4 regions of the Ralstonia flatus genome follow, and region 4 is predicted to be linked to each of the others. Evidence: predicted binding sites of a transcription regulator. Region 4 holds the regulator's gene; each other region holds the start of a gene.

The links. The regulator FNR, encoded in region 4, switches genes on or off when oxygen is low (the NO sensors DNR and NnrR bind a similar motif). The targets are predictions, from matches to a motif close to TTGATNNNNATCAA.
Region 1: a site for FNR is predicted at 2,068-2,081, ahead of adhP (alcohol dehydrogenase AdhP). Genes of this name have one in related genera too.
Region 2: a site for FNR is predicted at 2,698-2,711, ahead of R2676_RS24060 (universal stress protein). Genes of this name have one in related genera too.
Region 3: a site for FNR is predicted at 2,125-2,138, ahead of R2676_RS00770 (oxygen-binding di-iron domain-containing protein). Genes of this name have one in related genera too.

Annotation. Positions count from the first base shown of each region.
Region 1 is NZ_CAUDLI010000011.1:140,923-146,436, forward strand. It holds gene R2676_RS22140 (2-hydroxyacid dehydrogenase) at 1-929, opposite strand, end outside; gene adhP (alcohol dehydrogenase AdhP) at 989-2,011, opposite strand; gene sbcB (exodeoxyribonuclease I) at 2,159-3,598, shown strand; gene R2676_RS22155 (indolepyruvate ferredoxin oxidoreductase family protein) at 3,674-5,514, opposite strand, start outside.
Region 2 is NZ_CAUDLI010000013.1:128,347-133,860, forward strand. It holds gene R2676_RS24050 (class II glutamine amidotransferase) at 1-869, opposite strand, end outside; gene R2676_RS24055 (mechanosensitive ion channel family protein) at 947-1,852, opposite strand; gene R2676_RS24060 (universal stress protein) at 2,172-2,627, opposite strand; gene R2676_RS24065 (YgaP family membrane protein) at 2,810-2,992, opposite strand; gene R2676_RS24070 (universal stress protein) at 3,435-3,935, shown strand; gene R2676_RS24075 (universal stress protein) at 3,974-4,813, shown strand; partial or broken gene R2676_RS24080 (BON domain-containing protein) at 4,852-5,174, shown strand; gene R2676_RS24085 (phosphoribosyltransferase) at 5,157-5,514, opposite strand, start outside.
Region 3 is NZ_CAUDLI010000001.1:153,551-159,064, reverse strand. It holds gene R2676_RS00780 (AMP-binding protein) at 1-353, opposite strand, end outside; gene R2676_RS00775 (TetR family transcriptional regulator) at 553-1,263, shown strand; gene R2676_RS00770 (oxygen-binding di-iron domain-containing protein) at 1,247-2,062, opposite strand; gene R2676_RS00765 (DEAD/DEAH box helicase) at 2,318-3,799, shown strand; gene gluQRS (tRNA glutamyl-Q(34) synthetase GluQRS) at 3,849-4,784, opposite strand; gene R2676_RS00755 (LysR substrate-binding domain-containing protein) at 4,847-5,514, opposite strand, start outside.
Region 4 is NZ_CAUDLI010000003.1:61,035-66,548, forward strand. It holds gene R2676_RS07295 (pseudouridine synthase) at 1-496, opposite strand, end outside; gene scpB (SMC-Scp complex subunit ScpB) at 587-1,429, opposite strand; gene R2676_RS07305 (sulfite exporter TauE/SafE family protein) at 1,916-2,659, opposite strand; gene fnr (fumarate/nitrate reduction transcriptional regulator Fnr) at 2,839-3,567, shown strand; gene R2676_RS07315 (hypothetical protein) at 3,589-3,843, opposite strand; gene R2676_RS07320 (FixH family protein) at 3,840-4,067, opposite strand; gene ccoG (cytochrome c oxidase accessory protein CcoG) at 4,103-5,514, opposite strand, start outside.

The sequences.
Region 1 (5,514 bases), on a different contig from region 4:
GCAATGCCCGCCAGCGCTTCGCGCGTGAAGAACGCCTGATGCGCGGTGACGATGACGTTGGGAAAGCTCAGCAGCCGCGCCAGCACGTCGTCCTGCAGCACGTCGGCGGAGCGGTCTTCGAAGAACAGATCGGCCTCTTCTTCGTAGACGTCGAGCCCAAGGTGGCCGAGCTGGCCGCTCTTGAGCGCGTCGATCAGGGCGGGGCTGTCGACCAGCCCGCCGCGGCTCGTGTTGATGAGCATGGCGCCCGGCTTCATGCTGGCGAGCGCGCTGGCGTCGATGAGGTGGTGTGTGCCGGCGTTGAGCGGGCAGTGCAGGCTGACGATATCGGCCTGCGCCAGCAATTCGGGCAGCGGCACGTAGCGCACGCCCAGCGCTGCCAGCGCCGCCTGCGGAAACGGATCGAATGCCAGCACGTGGCAGCCGAAACCCGCCATGATGCGCGCGAACACCTGGCCGATCTGCCCCGTGCCGACCACGCCGACGGTCTTGCCGGCCAGGTCGAAGCCCAGCAATCCGTCCAGCGAGAAATCGCCTTCGCGCGTGCGATTGCAGGCGCGGTGCAGCCGCCGGTTCAGCGTGAGGATCATGCCCACCGCGTGTTCGGCCACCGCGTGCGGCGAATACGCTGGCACGCGCACCACCGTCAAGGCCAGGCGCTGCGCGGCCGCCAGGTCGACATGGTTGAACCCAGCCGAGCGCAGCGCGATCAGCCGCGTGCCACCTGCAGCCAGCGCCTCCAGCACTTCCGCATCGAGGCAATCATTCACGAACGGGCATACCACTTCAAAGCCGGCTGCGAGGGATGCCGTCTGCGCGTCGAGGTGCGCGCGCTGGAAAACGAGGTCGAAGCCGTGGCCGCCACGCGCGAGTGAGGCGCGGAAGCTGTCTTCGTCGTAACGGTGGCTGCTGAAAAAGAGAATGCGCATGGCGGTGGGGCAAGCGGACGTGATGCCTGCAGCTTACTCGCACCGCCGGGTGCCGGCGCTCAGAGCGTCAGGACGATGCGGCCATCCACCTTGCCGGCCTTCAGATCGGCGAACACCTGGTTGATGTTGTCGAGCTTGTCGCGGTGAATGTGGGCGCGTACCAACCCCTCGGCGGCAAACTGCAGTGACTCCTGCAGATCACGCCGCGTGCCCACAATCGAGCCCCGCACGGTGATGCCGTTGAGCACCGTGGAAAAGATCGGCAGCGGAAAATCGCCCGGCGGCAGCCCGTTGAGCGAGATCGTCCCGCCGCGCCGCACCATGCCCAACGCTTGAGCAAAGGCGCTGCGGGACACCGCCGTCACCAGCACGCCGTGCACACCGCCGATCTCTTTCTGGATCACGGCCGCCGGGTCTTGCTGCGAGGCATCGACGGCGAGCTTGGCCCCCAGCTCGCGTGCCAGCGCCAGCTTGTCGGGCGCGACGTCGACGGCCACCACGTGCAGGCCCATCGCGATCGCGTATTGCACCGCCACGTGTCCCAGCCCGCCAATGCCGGAAATGGCAATCCACTGGCCGGGCCGCGTATCCGTCATGCGGATGCCCTTGTAGACCGTCACGCCCGCGCAGAGGATCGGTGCGATCTCTTCGAAGCTGACCTGCGCGGGCAGGTGGCCGACGTAGTTCGGGTCGGCCAGTACGTATTCGGCATAGCCGCCGTTGACGGAGTAGCCAGTGTTCTGCTGCTCGTGGCAGAGGGTTTCCCAGCCACTCAGGCAGTGCTCGCAGTGGCCGCAGGCGGTGTAGAGCCAGGGCACACCCACGCGGTCGCCTTCCTTGACGGCGGTTACGCCTTCGCCCAAGGCTGCCACATAACCCACCCCTTTGTGCCCGGGGATGAACGGCAGGCTGGGCTTGACGGGCCAGTCGCCCTCGGCGGCGTGCAAGTCTGTATGGCAGACGCCCGAGGCCGCGATCTTGACAAGAATCTGCCCGCGCCCAGGTGTGGGAACCGGCACTTCCTCAATGCGCAAGGGTTCGCCAAACGCATGGACTACCGCGGCTTTCATCGACTGGGCCATGAGACATCTCCGGGTTGGGGGAGATACCAGTCTGGTCGACGCCTGCCCGATGCGGGTTGATGTGAGTCAACCGCCAAGGAGGGCGAGCGGGATGGGCAACACTGTTAACATGCCGGCATCTTCAGTGTTTTCCAGCGAGCCGCTGCCTTGCCCGTCACTCCCACCTTTCTCTGGCACGACTACGAAACGTTCGGCGCCGTGCCGCGCCGTGATCGCCCCGCGCAGTTTGCCGGCATCCGCACCGATGCCGAGCTGAACGAGATCGGCGAGCCGGTCGAACTGTTCTGCCAGCCGTCCAACGACTGGCTGCCCGATCCGGTGTCGTGCCTCATCACCGGCATCACGCCGCAGCAATGCGCCCGGCAAGGCATTCCGGAATACCGTTTCGCCCAGGCGATCGAGCGCGAACTCGGCACGCCCGGCACCATCGGCGTCGGCTACAACACCATCCGTTTCGACGATGAGGTGACGCGTCACCTGTTCTGGCGCAACCTGATCGACCCGTACGCGCGCGAGTGGCAGAACGAGTGCGGACGCTGGGATCTGCTCGATGTGGTCCGCACGACGTGGGCCCTGCGCCCGGAAGGCATTCAATGGCCGACCCACGAAGACGGCCGGCCGAGTTTCAAGCTGGAGCATCTGTCCAAGGCCAACGGCCTGGTGCACGAGGCGGCGCACGATGCGGTGTCCGACGTGCGCGCGACGATTGCGCTGGCGCGCCTGATTCGCAATGCGCAGCCGCGCCTGTTCGATTTCTGCTTGGCGCTGCGCAAGAAAGACCGCGTGGTGGCCGAGATTGGCGATGCGCCGCGGCCGTTGCTGCACATCTCCGGCATGTACGGCGTGGAGCGCGGCTGCATGGCCGTGGTGTGGCCGCTGGGTGGGCATCCGACCAACAAGAACGAACTGATCGTCTGGGATCTGGCGTTCGACCCGTCCGAGCTGTTCCATATGGATGTGGCGACGATCCGCGAGCGCATGTTCACGCGCACGGCCGATCTGGCCGAAGGCACCACGCGGCTGCCGATCAAGTCGATTCACATCAACAAGTCGCCCATCGTCATCAGCAACATGAAGACGCTGCAGCCCGCGCAGGCAGAACGCTGGGGCATCGACTTCGCCACGATCGAACGCCACGCCGCCATCGCGCAAGCCGCGCCCGACATGCGCGAAACCTGGCGTCAGGTGTACGCCCGCGAACTGGAGCCGATCGAAGACGTCGACCAGAACCTCTACGGCGGATTCGTCGGCAACGACGACCGCCGCCTGCTCAACGAGCTGCGCACGCTCAGCGGCGAACAGCTCGCGCGCCTGCATGCGGAGTTTGCCGACGCGCGCCTGCCCGAACTGCTGTTCCATTACCGCGCACGCAACTTCCCCGACACGCTCAACGAAGAGGAATACGAGCAGTGGGAGCAGTTGCGCGCCGAGCGGCTGTTCGAAGGCCGTGACGGCTACATGACCTTCGAAATGTTCGGCGAGCGGCTTCAACAGCTGGGCGCGGAAGCGGCAGAGAACGGCGACACGCGTGCGCAGGGCATCCTGCAGGATCTGTACGACTACGCGCAGCAGATCGTGCCGGGCTGACGAAGCCGACGCATCAAGAAAAACGGAGGCCGAAGCCTCCGTTTTTTGTTGGCGTTGCCGAACGCTTGGCGCCAATCAGGCCGCCTGCTGTGCCGCCGCCGGATCGCGCCACTCGGCCAGCAGCTTGTTCCAGCGAATGCGCGCCGCAGCCAGGTTGGCCTCCTTCACATGGCCGAAGCCGCGGATGTCCTCCGGCAGGCGAGCCAGTTCCAAGGCTTGGGCCAGCTTTTGCGCCGTCAGGCCCTTCACCAGTTCATCGACCAGCGCGCGGTATTCGCCGATCAGCGCGCGCTCCGTGCGGCGTTCTTCGGTCTTGCCGAAGATGTCGAGCGCCGTGCCGCGCAGGCCCTTGAGCTTGGCGAGCACCTTGAAGATGCGCATCGTGTTCGCACCAAAGCGTTGCTTGACCAGGTGGCCCTTCTCGTCACGCTTGGCCGTCATGGGCGGCGCGAGCCAGAAGTTGAGCTGGTAGTCGCGGCCGGGTTCGCCTTCGAACTGCGCGCGCAGCTTGTCGAGGAAGGCCGGATCGGTGTACAGACGGGCGACTTCGTATTCGTCCTTGTACGCCATCAGCTTCGACAGGTTGCGCACCACCGCTTCCGTGAGCGCCAGCGGCTGGCCTGTACCCACCACCGCAGCCTCGGCTGCACGCACGCGCTCGACCACCGCGCGGAATTCAGCGGCATACGCGGCGTTCTGGTATGCGGTCAGCAGATCGACGCGGCGGGCGATCAGCGTGTCGAGCGAGGGCAGGGCGATGACGTCGGCCTTGGCACGCGGTGCGTCGCCTGCCAGCTTGAGCACCGCCTCGCGGTCTTGCGCGAGGTGGCGGCCCCATTCGAACGCTGTCTTGTTCTTCTCGACGGCGACGCCGTTGAGCTCGATCGCGCGGATGAGCGCGTCGTGCGTCAGCGGAACCCAGCCCTTCTGCCATGCAAAGCCCAGCACCAGCGGGTTGGTGAAGATGGCGTCGCCCAGCAGGCGCACGGCCAGCGTGTTGGCGTCTTCAAACGCGCAGGCCTCGCCGACCGCCGCGCGGATGTCCGCCTCGGCCGAGCTGCCCGGGAAGCGCCAGTTCGGGTTCTTGATGAAGTCGGCCGTGGGCGATGCCGTGCTGTTGATGATGGCGCGCGTCTGGCCGTGCTGCACCTTCGACAGCACTTCGTCCGACGCCGAGACAATCGCGTCGCAGCCGATCACGAGGTCCGCTTCGCCCATGGCGATGCGGGTGGCGTGGATCGAATCGGGGCGCTCGCCGATCTGCACGTGCGAGAGCACCGCGCCGCCTTTCTGCGCCAAGCCCGCCATGTCGAGCACGGTCACACCCTTGCCTTCGATGTGCGCAGCCATGCCGAGCAGGCCGCCGATGGTGACCACGCCCGTACCGCCCACGCCGGTCACCAGCACGCCATAGGCGCGGTGGATGGCCGGCAGCTCAGGATGCGGCAGCAGCGGCAGGCCTTCCATCGACACGCCGTGCGATTCAGGCTTGCGCACCTGCGCACCTTCTGCAGTCACGAAGCTCGGGCAGAAGCCGTTCACGCACGAAAAGTCCTTGTTGCACGACGACTGGTTGATCTTGCGCTTCGTGCCCAGCTCCGTTTCCAGTGGCTCGACCGACAGGCAGTTCGACTTGACCGAGCAATCGCCGCAGCCTTCGCACACCGCGTCGTTGATGAACGCGCGGCGGGCCGGATCGGCCATCGTGCCGCGCTTGCGGCGACGGCGCTTTTCCGTCGCGCAGGTCTGGTCGTAGATCAGCACGCTGGTGCCTTTCACCTCGCGCAGCTCGCGCTGGATGGCATCCAGACGATCGCGGTGATGCACCGTTACGCCTTCCGGGAGCTTGATGGCGGCGTTGTACTTCTCGGGCTCGTCCGTAACGATGACGATGCGCGACGTGCCTTCGGCGTAGA
Region 2 (5,514 bases), on a different contig from region 4:
GCCTGGTTGGCTGGCAGGTCGAAGCCCGTGGGGCCGGGCTTGCGCGGCACAAAACGGTGGTGCTCGACCACGCCGCCCTTGACGATGACGACGGTCTCTTCGGGGATCTCGGCCCAAGCGCCGGGCAGGTCGACAAGCGGTTCGGACAGCACAAGGAAGGCGTCGTCGCCCGCGTCTTCAATCGCGGCACTGTCAGGATAGAGCTGGTGCAGGTGCTTGAAAGACGTGCTGTGGAAAAGCGAGCGCGATTCCCCCTCGCTGGAATAGCGCGCTGCCACGATCTGGACGCCGTCCGTTGCGCAGACCGTCATGTTCAGTGGGTATTCGACGCCATGGCGGCGGCCGATGTCTTCGATCAGCCCGACCATCTGTTCCAGGGCGCCGCGCGGGTCGCGGTCGAGCCCGAACGACAGCGCCAGGAAAAACATGATCTCGGAGTCGGTCGAGCCCTCGATCCAGCGGAACAGCTCCGGCGCCACTTCCATCATCAGCGCGCGGCGCAGCATCGGGTATTCGCGGATGAGCCCGTTGTGCGCAAAAAGCCACCGGCCGTAGCGGAACGGATGGCAGTTGGTCTCCTGCGCCGGGGTGTCGGTGGCCGCACGCACGTGGGCGATGAACATCGACGAGCGGATGGCGCGAGCGGCTTCACGCAGGTTGGTGTCGTTCCACGCGGGATGCAGGCAGCGGTAGCGGAAGGGCACTTCAGAGTAGCGGCCGTACCAGCCGATACCGAAGCCGTCACCGTTGGTGGTCGTCTCGCCGCCAAGGCGGGAGCGCAGACTCTGGTCGATCAACGAGTGCCGCGGCCGGAACAGCACTGTCTCCATTTGAATGGGATTGCCTGAATACGCCAGCCAGCGACACATGATGCATTGCCTATAGAGATGCCTTGAAAGGTGAGTCTATGCAATGCGTTTGCGAATGCACAAGAAAATCCCAACCCTTATCGGGCGAGGGTCTCGACGGATTTGCGGCCTTGACGGTCCTGTCCGTCATCCATTTCCGGTGCGGCGTCACGGACGATATGTAGCTCGCGAATCCGCACAGGCACGGCACAGCGGGCCTCTGCGAGGGTGGCGCGGACTTGCTGGGCGAGCATCCAACGCATGTCCCAGAAGTGTTCGGTTCGGGCCCAGACCCGCAAGTTCAGCACGGCAACACTGTCGTCAAAACGCATCACCATGGCCAGCGGTGCCGGGTCTGCCAGCACCATCGGCTCGTTGGCAGCCAGCGCTTTGAGCGCCTCAAGGGCACGTGGAATATCGTCTTGCAGCGAGACCTCGGTCTCCAGATCCAGCCGGCGGGTCGGGTTGCGCGTGTAGTTGCGCACGGAGTGACTCCACAGCGCGCTGTTCGGCACGTATTCGCAGATGCCGTCGGGCTTGGTCAGGCGCGTCATGAACAGGCTGACCTCTTCCACCGTGCCGGCAACCTCACCGCCGCCGCCATCGATGTAGTCGCCCACCCGGAAGGGCCGTAGCGCGAGCAGCATGATGCCAGCCGCAATGTTCTGCAGCGTGCCCTGCAGCGCCAGCCCGATGGCAAGGCCCGCCGCGCCCAGTACGGCAATGATGCTGGCCGTTTCAATGCCCAGCCGGGACAGCGCCCCGACAATGGCGAGAATCCGGATGCCCCAGACGGCGATGTCGCAGAGGATGGGCGTGAGTGTGGCGTCGACGCGGGTCTGGCCGCTGGTCAGCCGGTTGAGCCACCGGCCGATGCGTTTGGAGATCCACCAGCCGAGAAACAGGATGAGCATCGCCGCGCACAGGCTGACGGCGAGGCGGCTGAAGGCGTCCCAGATGAAGTTCAGGCGTTCGGGATGAAGGTGCGAGAGAAAGTCTTCCATGGTCGAGTGTATCTGGGCGGGCAGGATTCTGGAGTGATGCGCTCCGCACGCCTGTCGCAGGCCGCAGTATTGGTGGGCAGGCTCGCGGGCAATGGCCCCAAGCCGATGCATCGACCACTGGGATGAGGATTTGGCTGCGTTTTGGAACCGAAAGTAACAAACGCGCCTTGGTCAAATTGACGCAGAAGGAGGCGGCGTCGGTTTGGACCCGGATGGAAGGGCCGAGTGCACTCAGGTGCGCAAGCGCTTTGAGCAAGACTTTGCCGCCCGCCGATTAGCTCGGACGGGCGGCGTCAGACGATCGGGAAAGGCTGTGGCCTTACTCCTCGACCTCGCTGCGCACCATCAACACCGGCTTGTTGGTCTTGCGCACCACGCCTTCAGCCACGCTGCCGAGCACCAGATGCTTGAGCCCGCGCCGGCCGTGGGTGCCGAGCACGATCAGGTCCGTCGCCGTCTCGTTGGCCTCCGCGACGATCGTTGCGGAGATCTGCCCCGGCGCGATGGATTTTTCGAGCAGCTTGGTCGAATGCTTGACGCCCGCCGCGTCGAGCTTCTTCGAGACCTCGGCAAGCGTGTCGCGGCCGTAGTTGACGACCTGCTTGGCGTAGGCAATCGAGTCCGCGCCGACCATGTCGAAGGTGATGTCGCTGCTATCGGCAACGAAGAGGGCTTCGACCTCCGCGCCCGTCGCCTTGCTGACCACAATGGCCTGGTGCAGCGCGAGGTAGGACGCGTGGCTGCCGTCGATGGCGAGCAGGATTCGCTGATACATGGTGGTCTCCAAGGCGTTGCGCAGTCGGGCACCGCGTGTAAACAGCGTAGACAGCGTGGCGGCGGGGCTGTTGATGCGCGTCAAAGGTCTTGCGTCACCACCTGCAGGACGGCCATGGCCGCGCGCATCCGGGAACATCACGGCTCCGTTGCGGCGCGGCGGCATGCTGGTTTGTCGCCTAGTCAATCCCGCCCAATGCCCAGCACCCAATAGAGCGGGCACATGCGGATCAACCCGGTGGCCAGAGGGATCAACCCCACCCAGCCCACCCATGCGGGAACCTTGTCAAAAAACGCCAGCAGGATCATGGCGAGGCCGATCAAGATGCGGACGGCACGGTCCGCGGTTCCAACATTGGTGAACATGGCAGCGCTCCTGGAAGCGGTGGAAAGACGATTTAGAGAATCAGATTGGGCGGCACATGAAACGGCGGTTCGCTGCAATCGCAGTTCCGTTGCAGCCAGCGTCGCGGTTGCCCGGATCCGGACGATGCGGTGGGAGCAAAATCTCGTCGACCCTCATGCTGAACTCGATGCGCGTAGGTTTTCACTATAAGAACGGGCCGGTGTCAGAAGTTGATCCCGCACAAGGTGCCGTGAGCTTTCTGTGACTGCCTTAGATGGACAGCCGTTAGCGGACGAGTCTATCGAGCGGTGCGCCCGACTCATTGAGGCAGATCAAGTGCCATTGGCGGCCGATCTGGCGAGCCAAACGCTGATGTAAATCAAGGGGCGATCCGCCGGGTGGTCCAACATGGAATTCAGCAACCCCGCATGGGGCAGACGACGGATTCGATGGAGGCACATCATGTACGACAGGATTCTGGTAGCGGTGGACGGCAGCCCTACCGCAGATCGGGCGCTGGACGAGGCTATCCAGCTTGCCCAAAAGCTCGGCTCCGAACTGGTCATCGCGCACATCATCGACAACTCGTATCTGATGTACGACGTCGGCTATGTCGATGTGGGCGCCTTTACCGAAGCGTTGGTCAAACAGGGCAACCAAATCGTGGCCGACGCGCGTGCCAAGGCCGAGAAGGCCGGTGTGCATGTCCACAGCGTGGTGGTCGACGATCCCATCGGAACCTTCGATATCGGCACGGCCATTGAACAGGCTGCCCACAACGTCGGTGCTCAAGCCCTGGTGCTGGGCACGCATGGGCGACGCGGCTTTCGCCGGCTGTTCCTGGGCAGCGTTGCCGAGAGCGTTGTGCGCATGAGCACACTGCCTGTGCTGCTGGTTCGTGCGGTGCCGACAGAAACACGGCGTGCAGCGACAGAACCGCTGAGCAATGCCGTCATCGCCTAGCTCGCGGCCCCTCTCTGACACGACACCGGAATCTGACCATGACCTACACCAGCGTGATGGTGCATCTGGACCGCAGCGAACGCGCCATGCACCGCCTCAACCTTGCGGCCCAGTATGCGCGGGCACACAACGCCAAACTTGTCGGCATCTATGCGAGCTTTGCGCCCAGCGTCAGTTGGTTCTACATGATGGAAAACGCTGCACGTTATCTGGAGGAAGACCGAATCCGGCGCGACAGCATCCGCGATGCCGTGCACGCGCGCTTTCGCCTGGCGACCGAAGGGCTTCCGGTGGAAACCGAGTGGCGCGCAGTGGAGGGCGACCCCGTGGCGCTCGTGCTGCGCGAAGCGCGGGAAGCCGACCTCCTGGTGGTCGGACAACGAAACCACGATGAACCCGACGAATTTGTCGCCGGCGACTTTGTGGAAACGCTGATCCTGGAGTCGGGCCGCCCGGTGCTGGTTGTGCCGTACGCCGGCGATTTCACGACATTGCCCAAGCGCGTTCTGGTGGCCTGGAGCGGTGGTCGCGAATCGGCCCGGGCGTTGCACGACGCCATGCCCATCATGGCAGGCGCGAACGCGCACGTGCTGCAGATCACCAGCACCCAGCCGAAGCACTGGGCCGAAGAAACCACCGTGGGGCAGGTTGCGCGTGCGCTGAACGCGCGCGGCATTCATGCCACGGTGGAAGAGACCGATTGCGCAGATTCCGACACCGCCATCGGCGAGTTGCTGCTCTCGCGAGCGGCCGACTTCAACGCCGACCTGATCGTCATGGGCGCCTACGGGCATAGCCGCCTGCGTGAACTCGTGCTCGGCGGGGTGACGCGCACGCTGCTCAAGACGATGACCGTGCCGGTGCTGATGTCGCACTGACTGAGTCTGGGGGCCGATCGGACATCAGGAGATCACGAATGAAGAACGATATCCAGCTCAAGCACGATGTCGAAGAAGAACTGCAGTGGGATCCGGCAGTGGATGCCAGCAGCTTTGCAGTGAAAGCCAAGGACGGCGTCGTCACACTTTCTGGCAGCGTCGATACGTTTGCAGACAAGCACGCGGCGGAAGAGGCTGTCCGGCGGGTTGGCGGTGTGCGGATCCCGTCGAAAACGGAGCCTTGACGCTGCGCGGTGAAGTTGACCAGGGCTTCCAGCGCCGCGCCCCTGACTACCGATCCGGGCGCAGTTGTCGCGTGGAGTCATGGGCAGCCTGCCTGGCGTTAGGTTTGCGGAGCGGCGCCGAGCGCTGCACGCACCTCCGCCTCTTCGACCTGAGGAAAGTCGGCGTAATACATACCGACCGCGTGGAAACCCATCGGCGCGTAAAGGCAGACGACTTCATCGGCCAGCGGGCGGATGTCCTCCAAACTGTCCGGCGCTGCCACGGGCACCGCGCAGATGAGGCACTGCGGATGCCGCTGCCGAATGGCGTGGAGTGCAGCCTTCATGGAAGCCCCGGTTGCCAGCCCATCGTCGACCACGATCACAATGCGTCCCTCCACGCCATACGGGCCGCGGTTCGGGGTATAGAGCGCGCGGCGCCGGCGGATCACATCCATCTGCTCGGTGCTTTCCTGT
Region 3 (5,514 bases), on a different contig from region 4:
TGTGACAGCGGACTGATCGGCACGTACACGGCGCCCCGCTTGAGAATGCCGAAGAACACCGCATTGAACTGCGGGCAATTCGACAGGAAGACCGCCACCCGGTCGCCTGCGCCAATGCCGTGTTGCGCGAGCAGCGCGGCAAAGCGGTCCGACAGATCGTCAAGCTGGGCGAACGTCGTATCGTGCCCGTAGAAGTGGATGGCCGGCTTGTCTGGCGTGGTGCGCGCCCAGTGCCGCAGATAGTCGGTGAGGGCAACGCGCCCGATCGGGTAATGCGGCTCACGCGGGGTATCGACCGGCCATGCGCGCGCCCAGAGCGCGCGAACGCGGCCGAGATACTCGGACTCGTCCATCGCCAAAGCTTGTCTCCGTTGGGTTGTGCAGTGCGTGCGCAGCGTGGCGCCGCACTATCTATACTGAGAAGTAATTTTTTATACCAACGGGTAAGAATATAGAAAGCGTTCTTTGATGCGTCAAGCATCGAAGCGAAGATGTCGCCAAGATGCGCGCATGCCACGGCGCATCCGCGGGCGACATGCGAAAATATGTGTCATGTCCACCGTTCGCAAATCTGCCGTTTCCGACGTGCAACCGTCTGCAGAAACCGAGGCCGCCGAGGCCGCCGGCGTCACACCGCCGGCCACGCGCCCGCACATCGCCGAGCGGCAGGAGGCCCGCCGCCGTCAGATTCTCGACACCGCCGCGCAGCTCTTCTTCACCAAAGGCTATGCCGGCATGACGATGAGCGACCTGTGCAACGCGCTCGGCGTGACGAAACCGGCGGTGTACTACTACTTCACCGACAAATACGAGATCTTCGACATCCTGTGCCGCGAGGCCGCGCAGATCTGCCTGTCGGCGATCCGGGAAACCGCCGATCCGGCCCTGCCCGTGCGAGAGCGCCTGCAGGCGTGTCTACTGGAAATGGCGCGCCGGTGCATCGACTGTCACTACGCCGCGGCACTGACGTATCGCGATCGGCAATACCTGCGCCCGGAAACGGTGGAATGGCTGCACGGCATGTCGCGGGCGTATTACCGCGATCTCTATGCGCTGCTCGACGAGGGCAAGCGCGCCGGCGTGTTTGACTTTGGCGATGCGCGCGTCGCGGCGCACTCGATGGGCGGCGTGATGGGGTTCATGTATACGTGGCACGACCCGTCGCGCATCGACGCCGGGGTGCTGGCGCACGAGCTGTCGAGCGCCATGATGAAGATCATTCTGCCGGCTGCCCCGGCTTCTGGCGCTACGCGCGCGTCTTGATCGTTGCGCCGGCTGCCGCCTTCGGCAGGGCGGGCAGGCGGAAGATCTCCGGCGTCATCAGGTCGATGCCGCAGTCGAGCGTTTCGACCCAATCGATGAACCGGTTGACCATGGCTTTGCCGCGAAACGCCTGGCCGTGCTGCGGCACGATCCATTCAATATCGAGCCCCCGCACCATCTGCGCCCACAGCCGGCATACCCGGTTGCCGCTCATATAGCGGCGGTGGAAGGGCGCCATCAGCGGCAGGTGCGCGTCAAAATCGCCCACGGGCTTGGCCGCAACGTTGGCATGCACCATCGATGCACCCAGATCGCCGGAGAACAGGATCCGCGACACCGGATCGTAGAACTGGAAATTGCCTTCCGAATGCAGGAAATGCGCGGGCACGGCCAGCAGATGCGATTGCCCCAGCGGAATCGCCATGCCCGTATCCGGGATCGGCACGATGCGGCCTTCAGTCTTGCCGACGTTGCAGAAATGCGGCAGGAAGCGCTCCCACACGCGCGAGATCAGGATGTCGCAGCTGGAACTCGTGAGCCATCTTCCCGCCGAGGCGACGATGTCCGGGTCCGCATGCGAGGCCAGCACGTAGTCCAGCTGCTTGGGCGGAAAATACCGGTTCATCGCCAGAAACAACGCGTTGTAGGTCATCTGACCGCCCGGATCGATCAGCGCGCCGTGGCCGTGATCGACGATGAGGAACTGGTTGGTCTGCACGGGCAGGTCGTCGTGATCGTCGACCAAGTCGGAAAACATCAGGCAAACGTGCTCGGGCGATTCATAGAGCGTGGTGACCATGGGGAGAAGGCAGGGCGCAGGTTGGAATGCCTGGATGGTGGCGCAGCGCGTGCCCGGCCCACTTGATCCGTGTCAAGGCAGCTGTGGCGCTGCCGTCGGCTGGTGTGGGCGGATCATCCGTCCCGGGCCGGTTCTCACGTGATAAACTTTTGATTTTTAACGCTTTGCGCGAGCCGCACGCGGGTTTTCCGCCTGGGTTTGGCGCGCCGCCATGCCAACCGGCATGCCGCATCTCCCCCTATGAATACTGCAACGATGTCTGAAGCGTCAGAAGCGCCGGCCAATGAATCGGTGACATTCGACAGCTTCGGCCTGCATCCGGACGTCCTCCGCGCGCTGACCGAAAGCGGTTACACCAAGCCCACGCCCATCCAGGCCGCCGCCATTCCGGTGGTGACCGCCGGCCGCGACGTCATGGGCGCCGCACAAACCGGCACCGGCAAGACCGCCGGTTTCTCGCTGCCGATCATCCATAACCTGCTGCCCGACGCCAATACGAGCGCGTCGCCGGCGCGCCACCCGGTGCGGGCGCTGATCCTCACGCCCACGCGCGAACTCGCCGACCAGGTGTACGACAACGTTGCCAAGTACGCGAAGTACACGGCGTTGCGCAGCGCCGTGGTGTTCGGCGGCGTCGACATGAACCCGCAAACAGAGCAACTGCGCCGCGGCGTGGAGATCCTCGTGGCCACGCCGGGCCGCCTGCTCGACCACGTGCAGCAGCGCAGCGTGAACCTGTCGCAGGTGCGCATGCTGGTGCTCGACGAAGCCGATCGCATGCTCGACATGGGCTTCCTGCCCGACCTGCAGCGCATCATCAACCTGCTGCCGGCACACCGCCAGACGCTGTTGTTCTCGGCGACGTTCTCGCCGGAGATCAAGAAGCTGGCCGCCAGCTACCTGCGTCATCCGCAGACCATTGAAGTGGCCCGCAGCAACGCCACGGCGGAGAATGTCCGCCAGGTCATCTACACCGTGCCGGACAACCACAAGCAGGCGGCGCTCGTGCACCTGTTGAAGCAGCGTGCCGAGCAAGGCTTGCCGCGCCAGTGCATCGTGTTCTCCAACAGCAAGATCGGCTGCTCGCGTCTGGCGCGTGCGCTGGAGCGCGAAGGCATCAACGCCAACGCCATTCACGGCGACAAGACGCAGACCGAGCGCATGCAGACGCTCGAAGCGTTCAAGCAAGGTACCGTCGATGTGCTGGTCGCCACCGACGTGGCAGCGCGCGGTCTCGACATCTCGCAGATGCCGTGCGTAATCAACTTCGACCTGCCGTTCAACGCAGAAGACTACGTGCACCGCATTGGCCGCACGGGTCGTGCCGGCGCTTCGGGCGACGCACTGTCGCTGTTCGCCCCGGGCGATGAGCGCCTGCTGGCCGATATCGAAAAGCTGATCAAGCGCAATTTGCCGCGCGAGCAACTGGCCGATTTCGATCCGACCGGCGAACAGGCGCGTGACCGTGAACGCCGCGAGCGCGATGAAAAGCGTGCCCGCAGCGAAGTCCGTCGCGCCCGTGAGCGCGATGAGCGTAACGGCGCCCGCGTGCTTGATCACACGATCGTGCGTCCGGCGTTCCGCCCATCCGACGATCCGTTCTTCAACCGCCCGTACGAATCGTCTGTGCCGGCGGAATCGGCGGAGGCCGCCAAGCCGGCACAGCCCGCCGGACACCCGCGCACCGCCAAGCGGCCGATCGCGGCCCTGCTCGGCGGCGTGCCGCGCAAGCGTTAAGTCAGTCGACGGAAAGCGGCAGCGCTCCTGCCGCCCCGGGTCAATTGCATCAGGCCAGCTGCGCCAGGCGATTGGCCCATGCCGGGACGGCGTCCCGGTAGAACCCTTCCACATCCCCTGCACGGATCTCCAGCCCGAGGTGCTGTGCCGCTTCGGTGAGCGCCGCTAGCGGTTGACTGCGGTTGATGGCGCGCGCGCCGGTCTGCTTGCTGAGCTTTTCGCCGTCTGGGTTCACGACCACCGGCACGTGCAGATAGCGCAACGCTGGCAAGCCCAGCAGCTGTTGCAGATAGATCTGGCGGGGCGTCGAGTCGAGCAGGTCGGCGCCGCGCACGACGTCCGTGATGCCTTGCGCGGCATCGTCCACTACCACCGCAATCTGGTACGCCCACATGCCGTCGGCGCGCTTGAGCACGAAATCGCCGACAGCCTCGGCCAGGTTCTGGCATTGGGTGCCTTGCCAGCGGTCGTCGAAGCAGACCGTGGCCGCGTCAGCGTCTGGCACACGCACGCGCCATGCGCGCGCGGGGCGGCCGAGCAGCCCGTTGCGACACGTGCCGGGATAGATCAGCGTCTGGTGACGCACGTGCCCGTTCGCGTCGATGCTGGTGACGGAATCCGCAATTTCGCGGCGCGTGCAGCCGCACGGGTAGAGGCGGCCGACGGCCTGCAACTGCTCAAGCGCATGTTCAAAGCGCGGAAGGTGTGTGCTCTGCCATTGCGGGGCTTCGTCGGGAGTGAGCCCGAGTGCTTGCAGCGTAGCAAGGATGTCGCGATCGGCGCCGGGCACATTGCGCTGGAAGTCAATGTCTTCGATGCGCACGAGCCACGTGCCGCCATGTACGCGCGCATCCAGCCAGCTTGCCAATGCGGTGACCAGCGAGCCGATATGCAGCGGCCCCGTGGGCGAGGGTGCAAAACGGCCACGGTATGGGCCGCGCGACGAGTTGGCGGATTCCGGAAAATCGAGATTGGCTTGGGACAACGCAACGCTCCAGGCGCAGAGGTCGATGGCGCTATTGTGCGCGATTTGGCGGCCTGAGGCGCCTACTGCATCATCAAGGCCTGCCCCAGGCGCGGGTCTTCCAGCTTGTCGACCCACCATTGCAGTGCCTTGCCGCGCATGTTGTTGCGCCATGCCACCTGGAATGTGCCGGCGCGCTTGTCTTCGGTGGTTTCCTTGGCGATCAGCACGCCGGAATCGAGATACGGCTGCGCCAACGGCACCGGCAGCCAGCCGCAGCCCAGGCCGCGAATCTGAGCTTGCACCTTGTCCGCCATGGACGGCACCACGAGCGTGTCCTGTCCGGCCATCACGCCGATGGTGCGTGCGGGCAGGTTGCGCGACGTATCCCCCACGGCAACGATGCGATGCCGCGTAATGGCGGCGGCAGGCAAGGGCTCTTCCATCTGCGCAAGCGGGTGATGTGCCGCCACCGCAAACACGAAAGGAATGTTGCCCACCGTGCGCGTCTGAATGCCCTGCACCTGCATCACTTGCGCTGGTCCGATCAGCAAATCCGCGCGGCCCGAGAGCAGTGCGTCCCACGTGCCGGCCAGCACCTCACGGCAGAAGCGCAGGCGCGTGGCCGTGTTCTCTGCGTAGAAATCCTGGATGACGGGCATCAGTGCGCGGAAGTGCACGAGATCGTCGACTACGATGGTCAGCGTGGCTTCCCATCCGGTGGCGAGGCGTTTGACGCGGCGGGCGAGTT
Region 4 (5,514 bases):
CGCGATTCTGATTCTGGCCGCCCGCCTTGCCTTGCGGTTTGCCGTTGCGGTTCTGCTGCTTGCCACGACCACCCGCGCTCTTGCCAGCTGCACCTTCCGTACGCTCGCTGCGCTCCGCGCGTTCTGCCGGCTGGCCTTCGCCCTGGCGACGGCGGTTCTTGCCGAAACGGCCGCGCGGGCCACGTCGCTCGCCCTGCCCTTCGGCGGGCGCCTGTTCCGTAGGAGCTGCGCCTTCTGCGGCAGCGGCCGCCGGCTCGCCGGCTGCCTCTTTCGGCTTGCGTGCCCGGGGGGCGCGGCTCTTGCGCGGTTGCGCAGCCTGGCCAGCGTCTGCGGCACCCGCGTCAGCGACTTCGCCTTCGGGGCGACCATCCTGCTGCTGGCGGCGAGAAGCCACGAGGTTGCGCAAGCCGCGGCGCAATCCCTTGCGACGAGGCGCGGCCTCAGTCCCATCACCGCCATCTTGTCGCGGCGGCTGAGCGTCGGCGTCGGCCGGCATACGTGTATCCATGGAATCTGGCTGAGTGCTCACAACGTCTTTCAAATCTAGGGGTTCAAACCATGCGCCGACTGCGCGGCGAACATGGTGTTACGAATGTTCATTGGCAGGAGCCACGGGTGGCTCAGCCGGTGTTTTGTGCTCGTCTTCGGACGCGACCTCGGTCGCACTCACCGCCTGCGCTTCGGCCTCCAGGGCCGGTTCCTGGCCCGCGACCACTTCAGACTGCACCGGCGTTTCCACAACCACCTCGGCAGGTGCCTCGGCCACCGGCAATTCCGCGGTTTCCGCCACCGAGACGTCTGCGCTTTCGGCACCTTCCGGCGCGTCGTTGACCATCGCCGTCAACTCTTCCACTGCAATTGCGCCGCCCTCGAATTCGATGGCGCCCTGCTCGAGCAGGCTTGCCTGCGCCTGGGCGCGGGCATCTTCCAGCGGCGGCAGCTCGTCGAGCGAGCGCAGGCCAAGGTCGTCGAGAAACTGCTTGGTCGTCGCATACAGCGCCGGACGGCCCGGCACGTCACGATGACCGATGACCTCGATCCAGCCGCGGTCTTCAATCTGCTTGATGACCTGCGTGTTGACCGTCACGCCGCGAATGTCTTCGATATCGCCGCGCGTCACCGGTTGGCGATAGGCGATGATCGCCAGCGTTTCCATCACGGCGCGCGAGTACTTGGGCGGCTTTTCCGGATGCAGGCGGTCGAGATACACACGCATCTCGGGGCGGCTCTGCAAACGCCAGCCGGAGGCCAGCGCAACCAGTTCGACACCGCGATTGAGCCAGTCCTGGCGCAGCTCTTCGAGCAGCACACGGATGGTGTCTGCGGAAACATCTTCGTCGAACAGCTTGCGCAAGTCATTGACTCGCAACGGGTCCTGCGCGCAGATCAGCGCGGTCTCGAGGACGATCTTCGCCTCTTGGGTATTCATCGGGTTGAGCGGCTCGTCATTGCTCGCGCGCGGCAAGTCGCCGTCACGCTTGAGGTTTGTCGTCCCACCGCGAAGCACGCGGCATTTCTGAATGCTGTTGCCCACCCGGGCCTGGCGCGCGAAGGCCAATTATTCAATTGGGCCTTGCACCGAAACGCAGTGGCTATGCCCGCAAAGTAGGGCCGGAGGAGCGAGTTGATCCGGTGCCGGTCAGGCACCACAAGGGCAATTTCTTCCGCCGCCATGGGGACGGATACTGCGCCGGACGACTGTCAACGAAGAATGGCAGCCCGCCCGAATCGACTGTCCAGGGTGACTTTACCGCTGGATGGCATCGCTTGGCGCCGCGCTTGGGATTGTTAATGTGCGCGGGTGGCGAATCGAATTGTTGTCGATTGTAGGGCAATTTCCCGCGGCGCCGCAACCGGGAAGATGTCCTAGCCGCCCGTCCCAGGCAGGATGGCGATTTTCGCGTGCTTTAAACGCCTACAGTACGAGACAGAAGCCGTGTGCGTTGAGCATCTCCGGCAGCCAGATCGCGTGCACCAGGCCCCAGATCCCGAACACGGCGATAGCGACGCCCGCCGCGCCGCGTGCCCACCGCTGTCGCGACAGGCCGCGCAGCCAGCCGGCCAGACCGGACATCATCAATAGATTGGGCAGCGTACCGGCACCAAAGGCGAGCATGACGACCGCCCCGGAGGGGCCGTTGCCTGCCAACAACGCCACGGCCAATGCGCCGTAGACCATGCCGCACGGCACCAGGCCCCAGGCCAATCCGGTGATATACCGGCGCAGCAACGGCGGCCGACGTTGCAGCCCGCCGCCTAGCGTGGCCGCCACCCGAGACAGCGCGCCGGCGACGCGACCAAGCAGCCGCTCAATCCACACGCTGCGCCACGTATCGGAGGCGGAACGCACGAGCAGCAGAACCCCGTAGGCAAGTAACAAAGCGCTGGCAAAGGCAAACAAGCCGCGCTGGATCGGTAGCCACTGCTGGCGCCAGATGGTCGCGCCCATCGCTCCCATGATGGCGCCGAGCAACGCATACGTGGTCAGTCGCCCCGCATGCATGACGACCTGCTCGAACCACAGCCGGCGACGCGACACAATTCGCACCGGCACGGTCCCGCGTTCCGCCGCCAGCGCGATACCGCTGCACATCGCCAGACAATGCACACCACCAAGCAGTGCAATTAGAAAAACACTCAGAAGCGCCGCGGCACTCATCTTTTTGACGCTCTTTTGATATGGGCTAAGGTTTTCGTTTTGCTGTGGCGAACTCAGCGTAATTGACGCGTTTTGCCGCATCGGAAATGTCCGACGGCAAGAAGGTCGCCGCTATAATAAGTTGAGTTGCACCACAAGAATTACTCATTTCACTTTCTGGAAATCCAGTCGCCCCGCCCGTGCTCACTCGAATCGCACTTACTGACCAAGCCTCGCGCTGCTCCACCTGTGTACTCGGGCAAATCTGCCTTCCGGTGGGGATGAATTCCGACGACGTGCGCAAGATGGACGATTTGGTCGGCGAGCGCATCCGTATTAAGAAGGGGCAATCGCTCTATGCTTTGGGCGAGCCGCTTGAAGCCGTGTACGGCATTCGTTTCGGCACGCTCAAAACCCATCTGACGCTTGAAGACGGCCGTCACCAGATCACGGGATTCCACCTGCCGGGTGAAATCGTCGGGCTCGATGGCATTGGCGACATGCGCCATGTGTCGGACGCGACTGCGCTGGAAGATACCGAAGTCTGCGTGGTGCGTTACGACGAGCTGCAACAGCTTTCGCGCCGACTGCCTTCGCTGCAGCATCAGTTCCTGCGCATCATGAGCAAGGAAATCTCGCAGGATCACCTGATGCTGCTCACGCTCGGGTCCATGCGCGCAGAAGAACGTCTCGCGGCTTTCCTGCTCAATCTTTCCAAGCGTTCGGCGCAGCGCGGATATTCCTCGACCGAATTCGTACTGCGCATGAGCCGCGAAGAACTGGGCAGCTATCTGGGTCTGAAACTCGAAACGGTCAGCCGCCTGTTTTCGCGCTTTGCCGAAGCGGGCCTCATTCAGATCCGCCAACGCCACGTCAAGCTCATCGACCTGGCCGGCCTGCGCCAGGTGATGAGCGGTCAGGCCGCCTGAGTTACCGTCCATGGCGCCCGCTCACACGAGCGGGTGTTCGTGCGCTTCCAGTTTGCCGATACCTGGCGATACATAGAGCGTCAGCGCGCTCGACAATCCGCACAGCAACCAGAACACAAAGAACGACACGGTGTAGACCGCCTGGGCCGACACCGTGATCTGCTCGCCGAAAAAACGCAGATCGGCAGGGTCTACCACAGCGAAGACCACAAGCTCAGCCAGCGCGGCCGACAGAAATGCCGGCCACAGAATCCACATCAGCAGTCGACGCTTCATCGGGCCTCCGCGGGCATGGCATGCGCGGGCGCCGCAGCCGGCTTCTCGACGACCAAACCGCGCCGCACAACGTTATCGTGAATGACGGCATCCGGATGCGAAGCCGCCAGCCAGATCGTCACGCCACAGCCGATGATGGCGACGAACGGTCCGGCCATCAGGAGCCACGGCCAGGGCTCACGCCACCAGGGGCGTGCGGGTGCTGAAGTTTGCGTTGCGTGCATCGTTGCCTCCTGTTGGAGATGCCGCTCGTGCCACGCTAGCGCGGCACAATGAAGCTTGACGGCTCGCGCAGCACGAGGCTGCCATTGCCGTGATCTGCCTGAATGACGAAATGGATCTTGTGCGAACCAGGCGTTGCGTCGTCAGCGGGTCGACGCACGCGCACCGGCACCAGACGATTGGCGGCAGGCGGCAATTCCAGCGTGGTCGATTCGCCTCGACCGCCTTCCACGTCCAGTTCCGGCATGCCTTCTGCGGTGATGGTCACGCGCAAGGGTTGCTCGGAGGCGTTCATCAACTGCAGGCGGTAAACGTTCTCGATCTTGCCGCCATCCACTTCGCGCGCAAGGGCACCACGATCGCGGATCACATCCACCTTGAGCGGCTGACGCATCATCAGGGCCACGATGAAGCCAATGATGAGCGCGAGCATGATCGCGCTGTAGATCAGCACGCGCGGGCGCAACAGATGCCGGCGCGCCTCTTTCGGGCTGAGCCGATCGTGCATGGCCCGCTCCGATGTATAGCGGATGAGGCCGCGCGGGTAGCGCATCTTGTCCATGACCTGATCGCAGGCGTCGATGCATGCGCCGCAGCCGATGCATTCGTACTGCAACCCCTGCCGGATGTCTATGCCGGTTGGGCACACCTGCACGCAGATGCTGCAGTCGACGCACGAGCCCAGGCCCTGCGCTTCAAAGTCGGCGTTGCGGGAGCGGCTGCCACGCGGTTCGCCCCGCTGCGTGTCGTACGTGACGACATAGGTATCGGGGTCGACCATCACGCTCTGGAAACGCGCGTACGGGCACATGTAGCGACACACCTGCTCGCGCATGAAGCCGGCGTTGCCCCATGTGGCGAAGGCGTAGAACAACATCCAGAACGTTTGCCACGGGCCGAGAGAAAGCGTCCACGTCTCCATGCCGAGATCGCGGATCGGCGTGAAGAAGCCGACGAAGGTGAAGCCCGTCCATAGCGCGATAAGAATCCACGCAGAATGCTTTGCGGCCTTCAGGCGAAACTTGCGCAGGCTCCAACGCTCACCGTCGAGGCGGATGCGGGCAAAGCGGTCACCTTCGACATGCCGCTCGATCCACATGAAGATCTCGGTGTAGACCGTCTGTGGGCAGGCATAACCGCAAAAGAGCCGCCCTGCCACCGCAGTGAACAGGAACAGCCCCAACGCCGACAGCACCAACAGCACCGTCAGGTAAATCACGTCCTGCGGCCATAACACGAGGCCAAACAGGTAGAACTTGCGTGCGCCCAGGTCAAACAGCACGGCTTGTCGACCATTCCACTGCAGCCACGGCAAGCCATAGAAGATGGCCTGAGTGGCCAGCACCAGCCAGACGCGCCAACGCGCAAACGCCCCGGTCACGGCACGCGGATAAATCTTGCGCCGGACCTCATAAAGCATTTGCTCGGTCGGTGCATCATCGGCGCCCG